2 regions of the Arthrobacter sp. SLBN-53 genome follow, and region 1 is predicted to be linked to the other one. Evidence: riboswitches for the same ligand, from Rfam matches in the RefSeq annotation. Region 1 holds a riboswitch; the other holds the start of a gene.

The links. Region 1 has a riboswitch for cobalamin ahead of FBY28_RS05130 (ABC transporter substrate-binding protein). Riboswitches for the same ligand answer to the same signal wherever they lie in the genome.
Region 2: linked by a shared signal. The riboswitch ahead of metE (5-methyltetrahydropteroyltriglutamate--homocysteine S-methyltransferase) and the one ahead of FBY28_RS05130 (ABC transporter substrate-binding protein) in region 1 are both predicted to bind cobalamin.

What each region holds. Positions count from the first base shown of each region.
Region 1 covers NZ_VFNN01000001.1:1,072,164-1,080,149, forward strand. The annotation lists gene FBY28_RS05100 (methionine ABC transporter permease) at 1-601, shown strand, start outside; gene FBY28_RS05105 (MetQ/NlpA family ABC transporter substrate-binding protein) at 639-1,562, shown strand; gene FBY28_RS05110 (LLM class flavin-dependent oxidoreductase) at 1,559-2,968, shown strand; gene FBY28_RS05115 (ABC transporter ATP-binding protein) at 2,969-3,724, opposite strand; gene FBY28_RS05120 (FecCD family ABC transporter permease) at 3,753-4,778, opposite strand; gene FBY28_RS05125 (ABC transporter substrate-binding protein) at 4,775-5,788, opposite strand; gene FBY28_RS05130 (ABC transporter substrate-binding protein) at 5,785-6,813, opposite strand; cobalamin riboswitch at 6,854-6,983, opposite strand; gene FBY28_RS05135 (GNAT family N-acetyltransferase) at 6,986-7,594, opposite strand; gene FBY28_RS05140 (CBS domain-containing protein) at 7,603-7,986, opposite strand, start outside.
Region 2 covers NZ_VFNN01000001.1:3,300,995-3,308,980, reverse strand. The annotation lists gene FBY28_RS15780 (GNAT family N-acetyltransferase) at 42-683, shown strand; gene FBY28_RS15775 (cellulase family glycosylhydrolase) at 1,248-2,873, shown strand; gene FBY28_RS15770 (cellulase family glycosylhydrolase) at 3,043-4,911, shown strand; gene FBY28_RS15765 (glycoside hydrolase family 16 protein) at 4,919-5,785, opposite strand; cobalamin riboswitch at 5,999-6,193, shown strand; gene metE (5-methyltetrahydropteroyltriglutamate--homocysteine S-methyltransferase) at 6,324-7,986, shown strand, end outside.

The DNA.
Region 1 (7,986 bases):
GGTGATGGTCGGGGTGACGATGACGCTCGTGGTGTTGATCGGCACACCGGTGGGCATCGTGCTACACAACACGTCATCGTTCGGGCTGTTCCCGGACCCGCGAGTATTCAACGCGTTGAACATGATCGTGAACATCGGTCGATCGCTGCCGTTCCTGATCCTGATGGCCGCGATCATCCCGATCACCCGATTCATCGTCGGCACCACCATCGGCATCGCCGCCGCGATCGTGCCGATGACGGTGGCCGGCATACCCTTCTTCGCCCGCCTCGTCCAGAACGCGTTGCGCGAGGTCCGCACCGATGTCGCCGATATGGGACTGGTCTCGGGCGGCTCGCACGTCCAGGTGATCCGGTCCGTGCAGCTTTCCGAGGCGCTCCCCGCGCTGGCCGGTGCCCTGACCGTCAACACCATCGCGATGATCGAGTACTCGGCGATCGCCGGATCCATCGGCGCCGGCGGCGTCGGACATCTCGCAATCACCTACGGCTACAACAGGTTCGACGACAACATCATGATCGCCACCGTGATCGCACTGATCATCACCATCCAGTTGGTCCAGTTCACCGGCGACCGTGTTGTCAAAGCACTCACCCGCTGAGCACTCACCCGCTGACCCGACGAGAACAGAGGAACACATGACAGACCAGCACAACCCGACGGCAGATATCGAGATCAGACAGCGCAAGCGCTGGCCGTGGATCGCCTCGGCCGCCGGTCTGGTTGCCGTCGTCGTCGGCGGTATCGTCTACAGTCAGAACGCCAATCGAGACCAGCCCTTCGGCACCGAACTCGAGGTGGCCACCTGGAGTACCGATATCGCGGCCGAGAATCTACTGGCCTACATCAGCGAGAACATCGCGCCCGAGCACGGCATCACCATAAAGCCCGTACAGATCGACAACCTGATCGAGATCAACCGCGCGGTCGACGCCGGTACCGTGGCCGGCAACTTCTTCGAGCACCAGCCGTTCCTGAACGATGCCATCGCCGCCAACGGTTTCGAGCTGACGCTGGCGGCGCCGACATTCACCTGGGATCAGGCCACCTACTCCGACAAGTACGACAGCTGGGACCAACTGCCCGCCGGTGCCAAGATCGCCCTGCGTGACGATCCCGCCGGTCAGGCCATTGCCCTGCTGGATCTCGCCGAGGCCGGCCAGATCACCCTGAAGCCCGGCAAGGACACCGTCGAGGGGCTGCCCCAGCTCAGCGATGTGGCCACCAACCCGAAGGACTACGAGTTCATCCAGGTACCGATCGGCCAGCTGGCCCGCAGCCTGGCCGATGTCGACGCCGTGGTGGTGCACATCTCCGATGTGTACGCCGCGGGCTTGCGCGAATATCAGATCCTGGACCGCCATCCAGCACCCGCAGGCAGCGAGGGTGGCCTGGTGGTCAGCAACAAACATCTCGACGACCCGAACGTCGAGAAGCTGATCGCCACCTTCTCCGACCCGAAGATCGCCGAGTTCCTACAGACCACCGACAACGCCCTGATCCGCGACACCCTCGGTCCGATCGGCGAGTCGGACTCCGCGGGACAAGGCACCAGCTCGTGACCGACCGACGCCGTAAACCGCTGTATTACTCGGCATTCGTGATGAATACCGCATCCCACGTGCTGCACGGGTTGTGGCGGGCACCGGAGGCGCAGAACCACAAGTTCAATTCCTTGCGGCATTGGACTTCGCTGGCCGCCGAGGTCGACAAGGCGGGCTACGATCTGCTGTTCTTCGCCGATGTCTTCGGGTTGCGCGCGCCGTGGAACGGCAACTGGCGCAAATCGGTCGAGGCGGGCATCCAGATCCCGGTGAACGATCCCTCGGTGCTGGCGTCGGCGCTCGCGGCGGTGACGGAGAACCTCGGCATCGTGTTCACCAGCTCGATCATCCAGGATCACCCGTTCAATTTCGCCAGGCGGATGTCCTCACTCGATCATTACACCGAGGGCCGGCTGGGCTGGAACATCGTGACCAGCTTCAACGCCAACATGTTTCGCAGTTTCGGCCACGAGGGCACCCTCGCCCACGACGAGCGCTACGAGTGGGCCCACGAATACGTCGACGTCGCCTACAAACTCTGGGAGGGTTCCTGGGACGAGGACGCGCTGGTACAGGACAAGCAGCGCAGCGTGCATTCCGACCCGGCGAAGATCCACCGGATCAACCACGTCGGACCGCGCTACCGCGTCGAGGGACCGCATTTCACCTCACCGTCTCCGCAACGCACACCGGTGCTGTTCCAGGCCGGTTCCTCCCCCGCGGGCCAACTGTTCTCGGCACGTAATGCCGAGGGCGTCTACATCGGCAGCCCCTCACCGGCGGATGCCTACAAGCTGACCACCGAAACCCGATCACTGGCCGCCGAGTACGGCAGGGATCCCGACGACATCACCTTTGCCCAAGGCCTGTCCTTCGTCATCGGCGACACCCATGCCGACGCGATCCGACGCAACGACGAACTCAAGCGCTACCTCGATCTGGAGGGCATCGCCTTGCACGCACTCGGCGATGCCGGTATCGACGCGGGCGGGCTGCCGCTGGATACCCCGATCAGTGAGCTCGGTGAGTTCACCGGCATCCAGAGCTTCAAGCGCTGGGCCGCCGAGGTTTCCGGCAACGAGGAGCCCACCATCCGCGACATGGCATGGGTGATGGAGGGCGCCAACCGGGTCGTGGGCACCCCCACCGAGATCGCGGATCGCTTGGAAGAATGGCGGGAGGCCGGTGTGGACGGGATCAACGTCTATCACGCGACGGTTCCACAATCGTTCCGCGAGGTGGCCGACCGGCTGTTCCCCACCTTGCGTGAGCGCGGCCTGCTCGGCACCGACAAGTCGGGTACGTTGCGCCACAAGCTGCTCGGCAAGGGTGACCGGCTGCCCGACAGCCATCCGGCCGCGCGTTACCGCGGCGCTTTCGCCGGCAACTCGCTGGCCGATCGGGAGATCCAACCGGTCGCCTGATCAGTCGAGCGCGAACCGAACATGCGGCAGCCCGTCCTCGACGCTGACCCGGCATCGGACCCCGTACACCATCTCGATCAGCTCTTCGGTAAGCACCTCGGCGGGAATTCCCGTCGCCACGACGATCCCGCCGGACAGCACCACGATGTGATCGCAGAACATCGCCGCCAGATTGAGGTCGTGCAGCGCGACGACCGTCGTGATGTCCAGCCGGCGGACCAGCACCAGGATCTCCAACTGGTGGGCGATGTCGAGGTGGTTGGTCGGCTCGTCGAGCAGCAGGTGGTCCGGGTCCTGGGCCAGCGCCCTGGCGATCTGGACCCGCTGGCGCTCACCGCCGGACAGGGTCTGCCAGAACCGTTCGGTCATATCGGTCAGCCCGGTCGCTGCCAACGCGCGGTCCACCACCGCCGTGCCCTCGGTGTCCGTCCCGATCATGCCGGTGTACGGGATCCGCCCCAGCCGCACCACATCACGCACCGTGATGTGTAACTCGGTCTCGGCGTGCTGGGCCACCATCGCCACTCGCCGGGCCAGGGTGCGCCGCGACATCCGGGCTATCGGACGGCCATCGAGTTCGACCACCCCGTCGTCGGGGTGATCGACCCCGGCGAGCAGCTTGAGCAGCGAGGACTTACCGGATCCGTTCGGCCCGAGCAGTCCCACGGTGCTGCCCGCCGCGGGCTTCAGGGTGACACCGTCGAGCACCATTCGGCCCGAGCGTGTCCAGCCGACCCGGTCCGCGCGCAGGCTCATGTGTCGACGATTCTCTTGCAAGCTGCGCTCATGCCGGTATCCCCCGGCGGCGCAACAGGATCAACGCGAACGCAGGCACACCCAACAGCGCGGTCACCACCCCGGTGGGTAGCTCCTGCGGCGCGAACACGGTGCGGGCCAACGTGTCGACCCACACCATGAACACCGCGCCGAAGATGGCCACCGTCGGCAACAGACGTAGATGCGCGGGCCCCACCACGAATCGGGCGGCGTGCGGTAACACCAACCCGACGAATCCGATCGCCCCGGCAGCGCTGACCAGCGCGGCGGTGATCAGCGCGGTCATCACCAGCAACACGATGCGGGCCTGCCGGACCGACACCCCGAGGGTGGCCGCGGCGTCGTCACCGAAGGCGAAGGCGTCCAGCGCCCGCGCGTAGGCCAAACAGCACACCAGTCCGGTGCCCACCACCACACCGCAGACCGCGACATCGGTCCAGGACACCCCGGCAAGGGAACCGAGCAACCAGAACAGCACGCCCCGGGTCTGCTCGGCGTCGGCCGATGACAAGACGATGAACGATGTCAACGCCGAGAACAGTTGCGTGGCAGCAACACCGGCCAGCACCACCCGGTCGGTGCCGCCGCCCGCGGCATGCGCCAACAGCAGCACCACCCCGAAGGACAGCACCGCTCCGACGAATGCGCCACCGGAGAGCGTGAGCGCGCCCGCGCCGACCCCGAGCACCGCGATCAACACCGCGCCGGTCGAGGCGCCCGAGGACACTCCGAGCACGAACGGATCGGCCAGCGGATTGCGCAGCAGCGACTGCAGAATCGCACCACACAGGGCCAGCCCCGCACCGCATACCGCGGCGAGCAGCACCCGCGGCAACCGCAGCTGCCACACGATGCCGTCCTGGATCCTGGTCGCGCCCGAGGGACCGGCACCAAGATGTTCGGCGACGATCCCATAGACGTCACGGACGGACAGGGCCGCCGGGCCGATGGTGATGGCCGCCGCCGCCGAGGCGACCAGCAGCGCCAGTCCCAGTATCCAGAGGACGGCCAACGAGGGCGTGCGCAGCGTCACCGTGCGCCGGCGTATCCGAAGCGGCGCAGTCCGTCGGCGACCTTCTCGGTGCCGTCGACGGTGCGGATGGACGGGTTGAGGTCGGCGCCGTTGACCACGATGTAGCGCTTCTGCTGCACGGCGGTCAGCCGCGAGGTCACCGGATTGGACTCCAAGAAGGCGATCTTCGCATCCAGCGCGTCACCGTCGATGGTGCGCCGGCTCAGGTCCGCGAGCACCAGGACGTCGGGATCGCGTTCGGCGATCACCTCCCAGCTGACCTGCGGCCACTCCTCGGTGGTGTCGACGAAGATGTTGCGCGCACCGACCGCGTCGGTGATGACGCCCGGCGAGCCGCAGCACCCGGCGAAATACGGCGCTCGGATATCGGAGAACCAGTACCCGAGATCGGCATCGACCTGCAACCGGTTGGCCTGCATCCGCTGCTCCAACTGGGCGACCAGCTCCTCACCACGCTCGATGACGTCGAAAATGCGTGCCAGCTCTCGGATCTCCTGGTAGATGGCGGCCATGGTGAACGGTTCGTCACGCGGTCCGTCGGTGTCCACAGACATCCTGCCCACGCAATCACTGGGTGCCACATAGGTGGGCACCCCGAGGGACCCGAACTGATCGCGGTCGGCAACGCCGCCGGGCCCGAGCGTTCCGGCGAAGGATGCCGATACGAAATCGGGTTCGGTGTCGAGCACCGTCTCCAGCGATGGCTTGTTCTCCGCCAGTTTCGGAACCGTGGCGTTGGCCGCGGCGAGATTCTCCCGGACCGGATCTGTCCAGGTGGCGGTGCCGACCATGCGGTCGGCGAGCCCGAGCGACAGCAGGATCTCGGTAGACCCCTGGTTCAGCGAGACCGCGCGCTGCGGCGGCGCGGGAATGACGACATCGCGACCGCAGTTGCTCACCGTCATGGGATAACCGGCGCTTGCGGCGTCATTGCGGGCGCTGACCGCCGACTGTCCGCAGGCGGTCAGCGCCGACACGGCGGCGATGCCGAGCACGGCGCGGACGATCATTTCGGTTCCCCGATCGTCGCGAAACCGTCGGCGAGTTTCTCCACGGCGTCGATCTGACGGATACCCGGGTCGAGTTCGGAGCCCGTCAGCACGACGTAGCGCTTCTGCTGAACGGCCGTCATGTTCCGGGTGACGGGGTTGGACTCCAGGAACGCAATCTTGGTGTCGAGGGCGTCCCCGTCGATGCGTTTGCGGCTCAGATCGGCCAGCACCAGCACGTCGGGGTTGCGGTCGGCCAGCGCCTCCCAGCTGATCTCGGGCCAGTCCTCGGCGGCGTCGGCGAATACATTGGTGGCGCCGAACTCGCGGGCGTAGAGCCCGGGCGCCGAACAACAGCCGGCCAGGTACGGGGTGCGCAACCCGGAGAACCAGAACGCCACCGTGGCCTCGCGCGCCGCGATCCGAGGTGCGTCGTCGAGCCGCTGCCTGAGCCGGCTCACCAGCTCCGCGCCACGGTCCTGGACGTCGAAAATCTGTGCCAGCTCGGTGATTTCACGAAACAGCGTGTCCATCTCCAGCGGTGCGGTACGCGTCACCGTCTCACCGTCGACGATGGCGTCGGTGCACACCGATGGCGACTGGTAGGTGGGGATGCCGAGTTCGGCCAGGCGGGCGCGCTCACCGACGACAGCAGGGGTGAACGTATGGGCGCTCGCCGAGGTGATGAGATCGGGTTCCAGATCGAGCACCGCCTCCAGGCTCGGGTCGTTGTCGGCGATCCGGGGCACCCGGTCGTTGTCGGCGGCCAACGCGGGCAGCACCGGGTCGAACCAGGTGGAGGTGCCCGCCATCCGGTCGGCCAGGCCGAGGGAGAGCAGGATCTCGGTGGAGGCCTGATACAGCGACACCGCGCGTCGCGGCGCATGCTCGAAGGTGACCTGCACGCCGCAGTTCTGCAGCGTCAGCGGATAGCTGGTACCGCCGGCTTCTACGGCCGCGGCAGCGGGTGCGGGAGCCGGCGCCTCCGCTCTGCCACAGGCGGTGACGGTGAGGACAAGACAGAGCAGCGTGACGATCACCCGCACGGCGGTGACTTCCTTCGGTACAGGGCCCAAACGCGGAGCCGTCGACGGTGGCACGACCGCAGGCATTCGGGCTCGAGGCCATGCCTCACACCGCTGCGCGTCAGCTCCGGATTGTCACCGGATTCCCCTGCAGGTCAGCACCGAACTCTACCGGCTTGCACCGCAGACGGGTTTACCGCGGGTTGCGCCACATCGGGTACATGACGGGTCCCCCGTCGCGCAGGGTGATCTCTCCGGTGACCTCGAAGCCGAAGCGCTGGTAGTAACCGATGTTGTCGGGGTTGCTGGACTCCAGGTAGACGGGCGCGTACTCGGCATCGCAACGGTCCAACCGCGACCGCATCAGCGCGTGACCGAAGCCGCCACCACGTACCTGCGGATCGCTGCCGATCACGGCGAGATACCAGTGCGGCTCGTCGGGGTGCGACCGCTTCATCAACTCCGATACCTGCATCCCGCGGCGCACCGCACCGCCGAAGGTCAGCAGCATCGATGGCGCCGCACGCAATTCCTCGGCCGCGGTGTGCCGCCACTGACCCGGCGGGTCCCACAGCGCCGCCGCCGCGATGCCGGACTCCGCACAGGCGACCTCCACCCCGCCGCGAGCCAGATGGTGATGGCGGGTCAGTCCGGCGAACAGCTTGTGCAGTTTGCGCCGACGCGCCTGCGGGTCGGGCAGCATCCACGCCATCACCGGATCGTCGAAGAACGCCCGGCCCAGCACCCGGCCCAGGGTGTCGACATCGGAACGGGCGGCGGGTCGTACCTGTGGGTCACGCACCCGTCCATTCAGCCCTGCGTGATGTACGCCTGCAAGTACTCCGTGCTGGACTCCAGTTCCTGCATGCGGCTCTTGAGCAGGTCCCCGATGCTCACGATCCCGGCCAACCGGCCGTCCTGGAGCACCGGGATGTGCCGCACCCGGTGATGGGTCATCGCCGCACTCAGACTGTCGACCGAGTCCTCGGGTGCACAGAACACCAGATGCGTGGTCATGATCTCGCCGACCGGTCTGGTCAGCAGATCCAGACCCAGATCATGCAGACGGCGCACCACATCGCGCTCGGAGACGATGCCGACCGGCCCGTCCGGACCGACGACCACCATCGCGCCGATATTCCGCCCGACCAGGCCCGCGAGCAGATCGGCCACCGATGTCTCCGGTGCGATCGT
Region 2 (7,986 bases), 2.2 Mb from region 1:
TCAGCTTGCGCTGCGCCCCCACCGCGCGATGACATGTACTCATGAGTGCGATCTGGCCACTGTTCGACCTTCGTGTGCGGACACCGCAGCTCACGTTGGCCTACGTCACCGACGATCTCGGATTCGAGCTCGCCGAACTGGCCGCCGGCGGCATCCACGATCCGAGCACCATGCCATTTTCCGAACCATGGACGGACGCGCCGAGAAACCTGTTGCAGCGCAACGCGATGCGGTACTACTGGCGTTGCCGAGCGGACACCTGCGCCGACAACTGGGACATCGTGCTGGCCGCGTCGGATCGAGACGGTCGATTGGTGGGGATGTGCTCGTTGTCCGCCACCCATTTCCCCACCCTGCGGGCCGCCAGCACGGGATCCTGGCTCGGCATCGAATTCCAAGGTCGCGGACTCGGCCTGGAGATGCGACACGCTGCGCTGCACCTGCTGTTCGCCGGCCTCGGCGGCGCACGGGCGACGACCCGCGCATGGCATGACAACCCCGCATCGCTCGGCGTGACCCGCTCGCTGCCCTACACCTATACCGGCGCCGAGCTGGCGCTGCGCCGCGACAGCCCCGACACCATGCTGTCCTTCGCCATGGACAGCGCGCAGTGGAGCGCCCAGCGGCGCGACGACATCCGGCTCGAGGGCGTCACCGCGGTGCGCGCTCAGCTGGGTTTATAGGTAGCCCCACTCGCCAACTGTCCGAATCGCCAGGCCGCGAAGCTCCGCAGCACTCCCACGTCCGGTCAACTGGGCATTTCGGCCCGCGGCGGCAATTCTGGCAAATATGGTTCCGTGCGGTATCGCACTCTCGGAACAATTGTTCACCCATCGCAATTTGCAATCTTGATAATTTCACTATCGGTACTTTTCTGCGGAATTCGACCGCCGCTCTCCGCCACCACTTTGGCTACACGCCATTCACGGAGCAAGCCTTCACGGGCATATAAGTGCACTTGAAGTCCATGAAACTGTCCCGAAGGCGGACTTCTTCTTCATCTTTTCCGGGTTTCCTTGATTAGACGCAAAATGGCACGGGTACTTCTCCAATATCAGGCGGAGTGATCCGCATCACAAACATATGAGACCAGGTATCTGGAGCAAGGAGAAGGCATCATGTGGGGGCCCTGGCAGCGAGCAGCAAATCCACTTTGCTCAGTAGCAGCGCCATTGTTTACGGTAATCCTGGTCGGGGCGTCGGTCCAGACCGCAGCGCCGCCCCCACCGACGCAGGACGTCCGGCAGGTGTCAGCCCAGGTGGCGCTCGCCGCGGCCATCGATACCTCTCCCAACGCCGTCGGCATCGCCGAATCCGAGCTCTACTTCATGACGCCGGCCGAGGTGGAGGTCGCACTGGACACCATGGAGTCCCTCGGCGTCACCCAAATTCGGATCTTCGTGCCGTGGCGGGCCGTTGAGCCCGCACCAGGGGTCTACAACTGGAGCGAGGTGGACAAGGTCGTCGACGCCGCATACGAACGTGGTATCGCGGTGATGGGTGCCGTCACGAGCACCCCGACCTGGGCATCGGATGTCCAGGACTCGGCCTACGGGGCTCCGCGCGATCCGGAGGACTTCGGTGACTTCATGGGCGCGCTGGCCGAACGATACGGCGCCGGCGCAGGTGATCCCGAAACCGCGCGCATTTCCGCATACGAAATCTGGAACGAGCCACAGAGTTTCGTGTTCTGGAGTCCCCGCCCCGATCCGGCCGCCTACACCGAACTGTTGAAGGCCGGTTACACCGCGGTCAAGGAGGTCGACCCCAGCGGCACCGTCGTCGGCGGAGTGGTCACCGCCGGACTCAGCTGGGGTGGGATCAACATCAACCCCGTGGACTTCGTAGCGACGATGTACGAATCCGGTGCGGCGGGCTACTTCGACGCGCTGTCATATCACCCGTACAACTACGATTGGAAGTTCGGCGACGGCTTCGGCAACGAGATATCTGCGGTCGGACAGTTGCAGGCCATGCAGGACCTCATGGCGAAATACGGTGACGGCGACAAGACGGTGTGGACAAGTGAATACGGTCTGCCGACCTCCTATGTCTCCGAGGCCCAGCAGGCCGAGTTCATCGACGATTTCATGTCAACCTGGTCCGAACTCGACGGCGTAGGACCACAATTCATCTATTCCCTGGTCGACAGGGACTCCGGATCGACCGAAGTCGAGGACACCTGGGGCCTGTTCCGCGACGACTACACACCCAAGCAGGCCGCCACCGTGGTCCAGGCCTGGATCGCCGAGAACGGCCCTGTTCCAGAAGATGGCATCCCGGTGGATGAATTGCCGACGCCGGAGGAATTGCCGGACGCTCCGGTGGCCCCGGAGGCTCCGGTGGTCGAGGAGCCGGCGCCGGCGGATCCGGTGGCCGAGGCGATGTCGAATTGGCAGGCAGCACTGGCCGAAGCGGCGGCCAACTGGGCAGCAACCTGGGGCCAGCCGAACAGCACCGGCACGACGACACAGTCCATCGCCGGTACAACCGCACCCACCACGGCCTTGCGCACCGCCACCGCACCGGACGATGACGAGGTCGACGCGCCCACCAGCGCAACCGATCCCGCCCTGGAGAGCGCCGATTCGTCGCGGGCGGCGGTCCTCGAGGCGACTCAGCCCGAACCCGAGGGCACCTCGTCGCGGACGACCACCTCACGGACGACCACGTCTGAACCGGACACCGCCGACACGACCGACACCCCCGGCGGGCAAGAGACGGCGACGAACGACTCGACCACCCGTTCGTCGGGTTCGGGAACGGATTCGACCGCTACCGACTCAAGCTCCACAACAGACGGTTCCACCACCGGTTCGTCCGGATCCAGTGTCAACGGGTCCACGGGCTCGGACGCCGGGTCGACCGAGTAAGCACGGCAATACCGGCCGGGGTGGCGCACTCGTCACCCCGGCCGGCTTATCTGCACCATCAAAATTCCTAAACTTCCCATGTCAAAGCCGATTTTTCGCACCTGTATGGAGCTAATGTCAGAACTGGCTGAGCAACTGCCAACCAGATTTCGGCTTGCGGGGAGTCGTCATGAACAGGGCATGTCTGCGGACCCTTCGCCAACGCACCACAGTCACCATTGCCTCGGCTGTGGTGCTGGCCACCATCTGCACCGGCGCTGACCCCAGAGCCCCAGCGTCGCGTGTGGCGGGTGCGTCTGTCGATCTCGTTGCCGCCATCGACCAGATGCCCACCACCATCGGGCTAGCCGACTCCAACCTGGTGCGGCTCGGCGACCACGCCCTCATCGACAAACAACTCGACATGATGCAGTCCCTCGGGGTTCAGAACGTCCGCATCGGGATCTCCTGGATCAGCACCCAACTGACCGAAGATGGCAACTTCTACTGGGGCGATACCGACTACGTCATCAATGAGGCTCACCGCCGCGGAATGGGGGTGCTCGGGGTGCTTCACGAAACCCCGAACTGGGCCAAGGCCGATCCCGACACACTCCCCCTGTCCGGTATGCCGCGGTCCAGCGCTTTCGCCGCGTTCGCCGGGGCCGTCGCCGAGAGGTACGCCGGCAAGATCTCGGCGCTGGAGGTGTGGAACGAACCCAACGGCCGTTTCTTCCTCAATCCGGTTGACCCCGCGGGTTACACCGAACTGGTCAAGGCCGCCTACACCGCCATCAAGGCACATGATGACCCACTGGATCCCGATGATGACATCACCGTGGTTGCAGGGGTTTTGGGATCCGGACGCACGCTCGGCAACAACTTCACCATGAATCCCATCGACTTTCTCCAGGGGATGTACGACAACGGCGCGCACGGCTTCTTCGATGCGTTCTCATTCCACCCGTACCACTACGACATCCCCTTCTCCGAGGGTGCAACCCAATCGGATTCACCCATTCTGCAACTGCGCGATATCCGCGCGCTCATGGAGCAATACGGAGACGGCGCCCTGAAGGTCTGGGCCAGTGAGTACGGCCTACCGACAACCCCGCTCAATCCCTCCGCTCCTTGGCTGTACAACTCGCCCGACAAGCAGGCGGAGTTCCTTGAAGACTTCCTCCGAAGCTGGCAGCGCGAGAACGGTACCGGACCGATCTTCATCTACTCCACGCGTGACCTGAACAGCGGAAGTTCCAGCGACCAAGACAATTTCGGCATCTGGTACACCGACTGGAGCGAGAAGCCCGCTGTGCAGGTCATCCGCGACTTCCTGGACAGTCTGGACCCCGGCTACCCGATCATCGAGGCCATCAGGAACACGGTCAACTGGATCGTGGAGACCTCGGGCCGGGCGATCAGCGGCCTGGTCGATATCGGTCTGGCGGTGGCAGACGCCATCATCGACGCCACCGTCTGGGTGGTGAAAACCGTTGCCCGGGTGGCGGTCGACGTCATCGGTGGAGTGGTCGACCTGACGTCCAGGGTCGTGCGCGGTATTGCCGAGGCCATCGGTAACGCCGTCACGTGGGTCGTAGACCGGGTCGAGAGCTGTTTGGGTATCGACGAACCGGCGCCGCCGGTACCCGAGGTCGGTTCGTCCCCCGCAGCATCCCCGCGCAGCGAAACCCGGATGGTGTCGGTCACCGCCATCGCCGAACAGGTCGAACCCGTCGCTGATCACAGTGACGCACCGAGGTCCGACGAGCTCGACATCGAGGAGCCGGCGTCCGAATCGGGGAACGTCGTCCTCGAGACGGTCGAGCCCGACGAACCCGGTGTGGCGTCGCCTCAGACGTTCGAGCCCGAAACCGGTGCCGACAGCCCGTTCGGGGTCGACCCGGAGGCCGAAGAGGAAGCAGCCGAGGAGGCAGCGAGTGATGTCGAGACCAGCGAGCGCGAGGCAACTCCGGACGAGGCGTCAAATCCGACGGTGAACAGCGAACGACCTGCGGAATCGGCAGACAACACGGACACCCGGACCCCCTCGTCCGCGTGAAGCGGTTCTAGAAGACGCGGATCCAATCGACCAGCATCTCGGCCGGATAGTTGCCGCCGGCGGGCTCGCGGCCGCCGGAGCCGCCGATGGCGATGTTGAACACCGGAGCCATCGTGAAGCCCGGATCATTGAACGGCCATTCTCTGAGCGAGTCCGCGCGCACCGTCCAGAACGGTTCCATGCCCGGCTCGTAGTCGCGCCAGAAGTACATCCCCTCGGGCTTCCAGGTCATCCGCCAGGTATGCCAGTTGCTGTCGATGGGGTGTTTGAACGTCTGGAACTGGGTGCCGTCCAGACTCGCGTGAACGGTGGTTCCCGAGGGCCAATCCTGATTGCCGTACCACTCGAACAGGTCGACCTCGCCGCCGCGCACCGGATTGTCGTTGAGCAGCCAGAAGGCCGGCCACGCGCCGTTGGTCAGGCAGTTCAGTTTGACGCGCGCCTCCCACGTCGTCCCCACTCCGCCGCGCCAGTTACCGATGATCTTGGCGCTGGCGAACTTCTCCTGGATATTGGCGCCCGGGCCCTCGGTGGCGCGGATGACCAGGTTGCCGTTACCGTCCTGAAAGACGTGTTCCTGGTCGGTGACATAGCGGCCCATGTTGAACGGCTTGTCCCATTCGACCGGGTTCCGGATGGTCTCACGCTGCGGCACGATGAACCACGACGCCGGATTCGGCGGTGACCCGGCAGGACCATTGAATTCGTCCTGCCACAGGATGGGCGGCGCCGCCGCTTCGGGCGTCGGAGCCCCCGGCCCGGGCCCTAGATCACCGGGCAACGGCTCGCCGTGAGCGGTCGCGGTGGGGAGTGCGGCGGCCGCCGCACCGAGTCCGAGCATCAACATCGCACTGCGTCGATCGAATTCAGCCACAGCCGACCATAACCAGCCGTGGCGGATTTCGCGCAAAGCCGCGCCAACCTCATGGCTCGCTGACTGCGATCTCAGCGACGACCGGGGCCGCGACATGCGGATGCCGCAGGCCGCAGTTGCAGCGTCTTACCAGCTGAGCGGCTACCAACCCGCGGATCCGGGTAGAGTCCCATCTACAACTGGTCTGCCTGCGGTGTGAACTCAGCACTGCCGGCATCGAGCCACGGGATCGGTATCTACCCGTGGTGAGAGGGAACCCGGTGAGAATCCGGGACTGTCCCGCAGCGGTATGCAGGAACGACCGCCGTCAACGGCACTGGTGCGCAGCACCGGGAAGCGACGGCCAGTAGGAATACCTTTGGGTATGTGCCTGTGAGTCCGAAGACCTGCCAGTTGTGTCGGGCGCGCCGCGCCCGACGGCGCATCGCCTCGTGGACTGGGCGTATGGCCGATAGCGGCCTCGGCATACCTGCGGCGGCCTCTTCGGTTGCACGTTCCTGTGGGCGGTGGGCTCCCCATCGTTGTTGAAGGACTCTGTGTGACAACACAATCTGCCCCCACGTTCACCGCCACCATACTGGGGTCGCCGCGTGTCGGCCCTAACCGCGAGCTGAAGCGCGCGGTTGAGAAGTACTGGTCCAAGAAGATCGACCGCGCCGAACTCGAAGCTGTGGCAGCCACCCTGCGGGGTGACACGGTGCGCCAGCTCGCCGACGCCGGCGTCGACTCGATACCGGTCAACACGTTCTCGTACTACGACCACATGCTGGACCAGTCGGTGTTACTGGGCACCCTGCCCCCGCGTGTTGCGGGCGTCCACGACGACCTGGACCGCTACTTCGCCGCTGCCCGCGGCGGGACCTATGACGGCGTCGACGTAGCCCCCTTGGAGATGACCAAGTGGTTCGACACCAACTATCACTACATCGTCCCCGAAATCGGCCCGGATACCACTTTCTCGCTGAATCCCGGCAAACTGCTGGCCGAACTCGATGAGGCGGCGGCGGTCGATGTCCCGCTGCGACCGGTGGTCGTGGGTCCCATCACCTATCTGGCGCTGAGCAAGGCCGTCGACGGTGCCGGCGCGCCGATCGAGCGGCTCGACGAATTGGTCGGCGTCTACGCCCAACTGCTGGAGCTCCTTGCCGAACGCGGGGTCGGTTGGGTTCAGATCGACGAGCCGATCCTGGTCACCGACAACATCGACGACGTCGGTGCACTGGCAGAGACCACGTACACCCGGCTCGGTGCGCTCACCCACCGCCCGGCCATCTTCGTCGCGACATACTTCGGCCAGTTGACCGACACGCTGCCTGCCCTGGCCCGCACCTCTGTCGAGGCCATCGGAATCGACGCGGTGTACGGCTCGGTGGACGCCGTTTCTGCCGTGCCGGAACTGGCCGGAAAGACCGTCGTCGCCGGCATTGTCGACGGACGCAACATCTGGCGCACCGACCTGGAGAGCGCGCTGACCACGCTCGCCACCCTCGTGGGTCCGGCCGGCCACGTCGTCGTGTCGACATCCTGCTCGACCCTGCACGTCCCGTACGCGTTGGAGCCCGAGACCGACCTCGATGAGGCATTGCGTAGTTGGTTGGCATTCGGCGCCGAGAAGGTCGCCGAAGTGGTGACCTTGGCCAAGGGGCTCGCGCAGGGCCGGGAAGCCATCGCCTCGGAGATCGAAACATCGAACGCCGCAGCGGCTTCCCGCAAGGTCGACCTTCGGTTGAACAACACCGATATCCGCTCCAGGCTCGACGCCATCCGGGCGGCAGGAGCGTCCGGACGGGGCATCGCCGCCGATCGGCGCACCGCGCAGCAGAAACGGCTTAACCTCCCCACGCTGCCGACCACGACAATCGGTTCATATCCGCAAACCACCGAGATTCGGGTGGCACGCGCCGATCTCCGCGCCGGCAGGATCGACGAGACTCAGTATGAGCAGAAGATGAAAGACGAGGTCGCAGCCGTCATCGCGTTGCAGGAAGAACTCGGAATCGACGTGCTGGTGCACGGTGAGCCCGAGCGCAACGACATGGTGCAGTACTTCGCCGAGCAGTTGGACGGGTTCTTCGCCACCCAGAACGGCTGGGTGCAGTCCTACGGGTCCCGGTGTGTCCGTCCCCCGATTCTCTACGGTGACGTGGCGCGTCCGTGGCCGATGACCGTCGCGTGGGCGGCCTACGCACAGTCGCTCACCG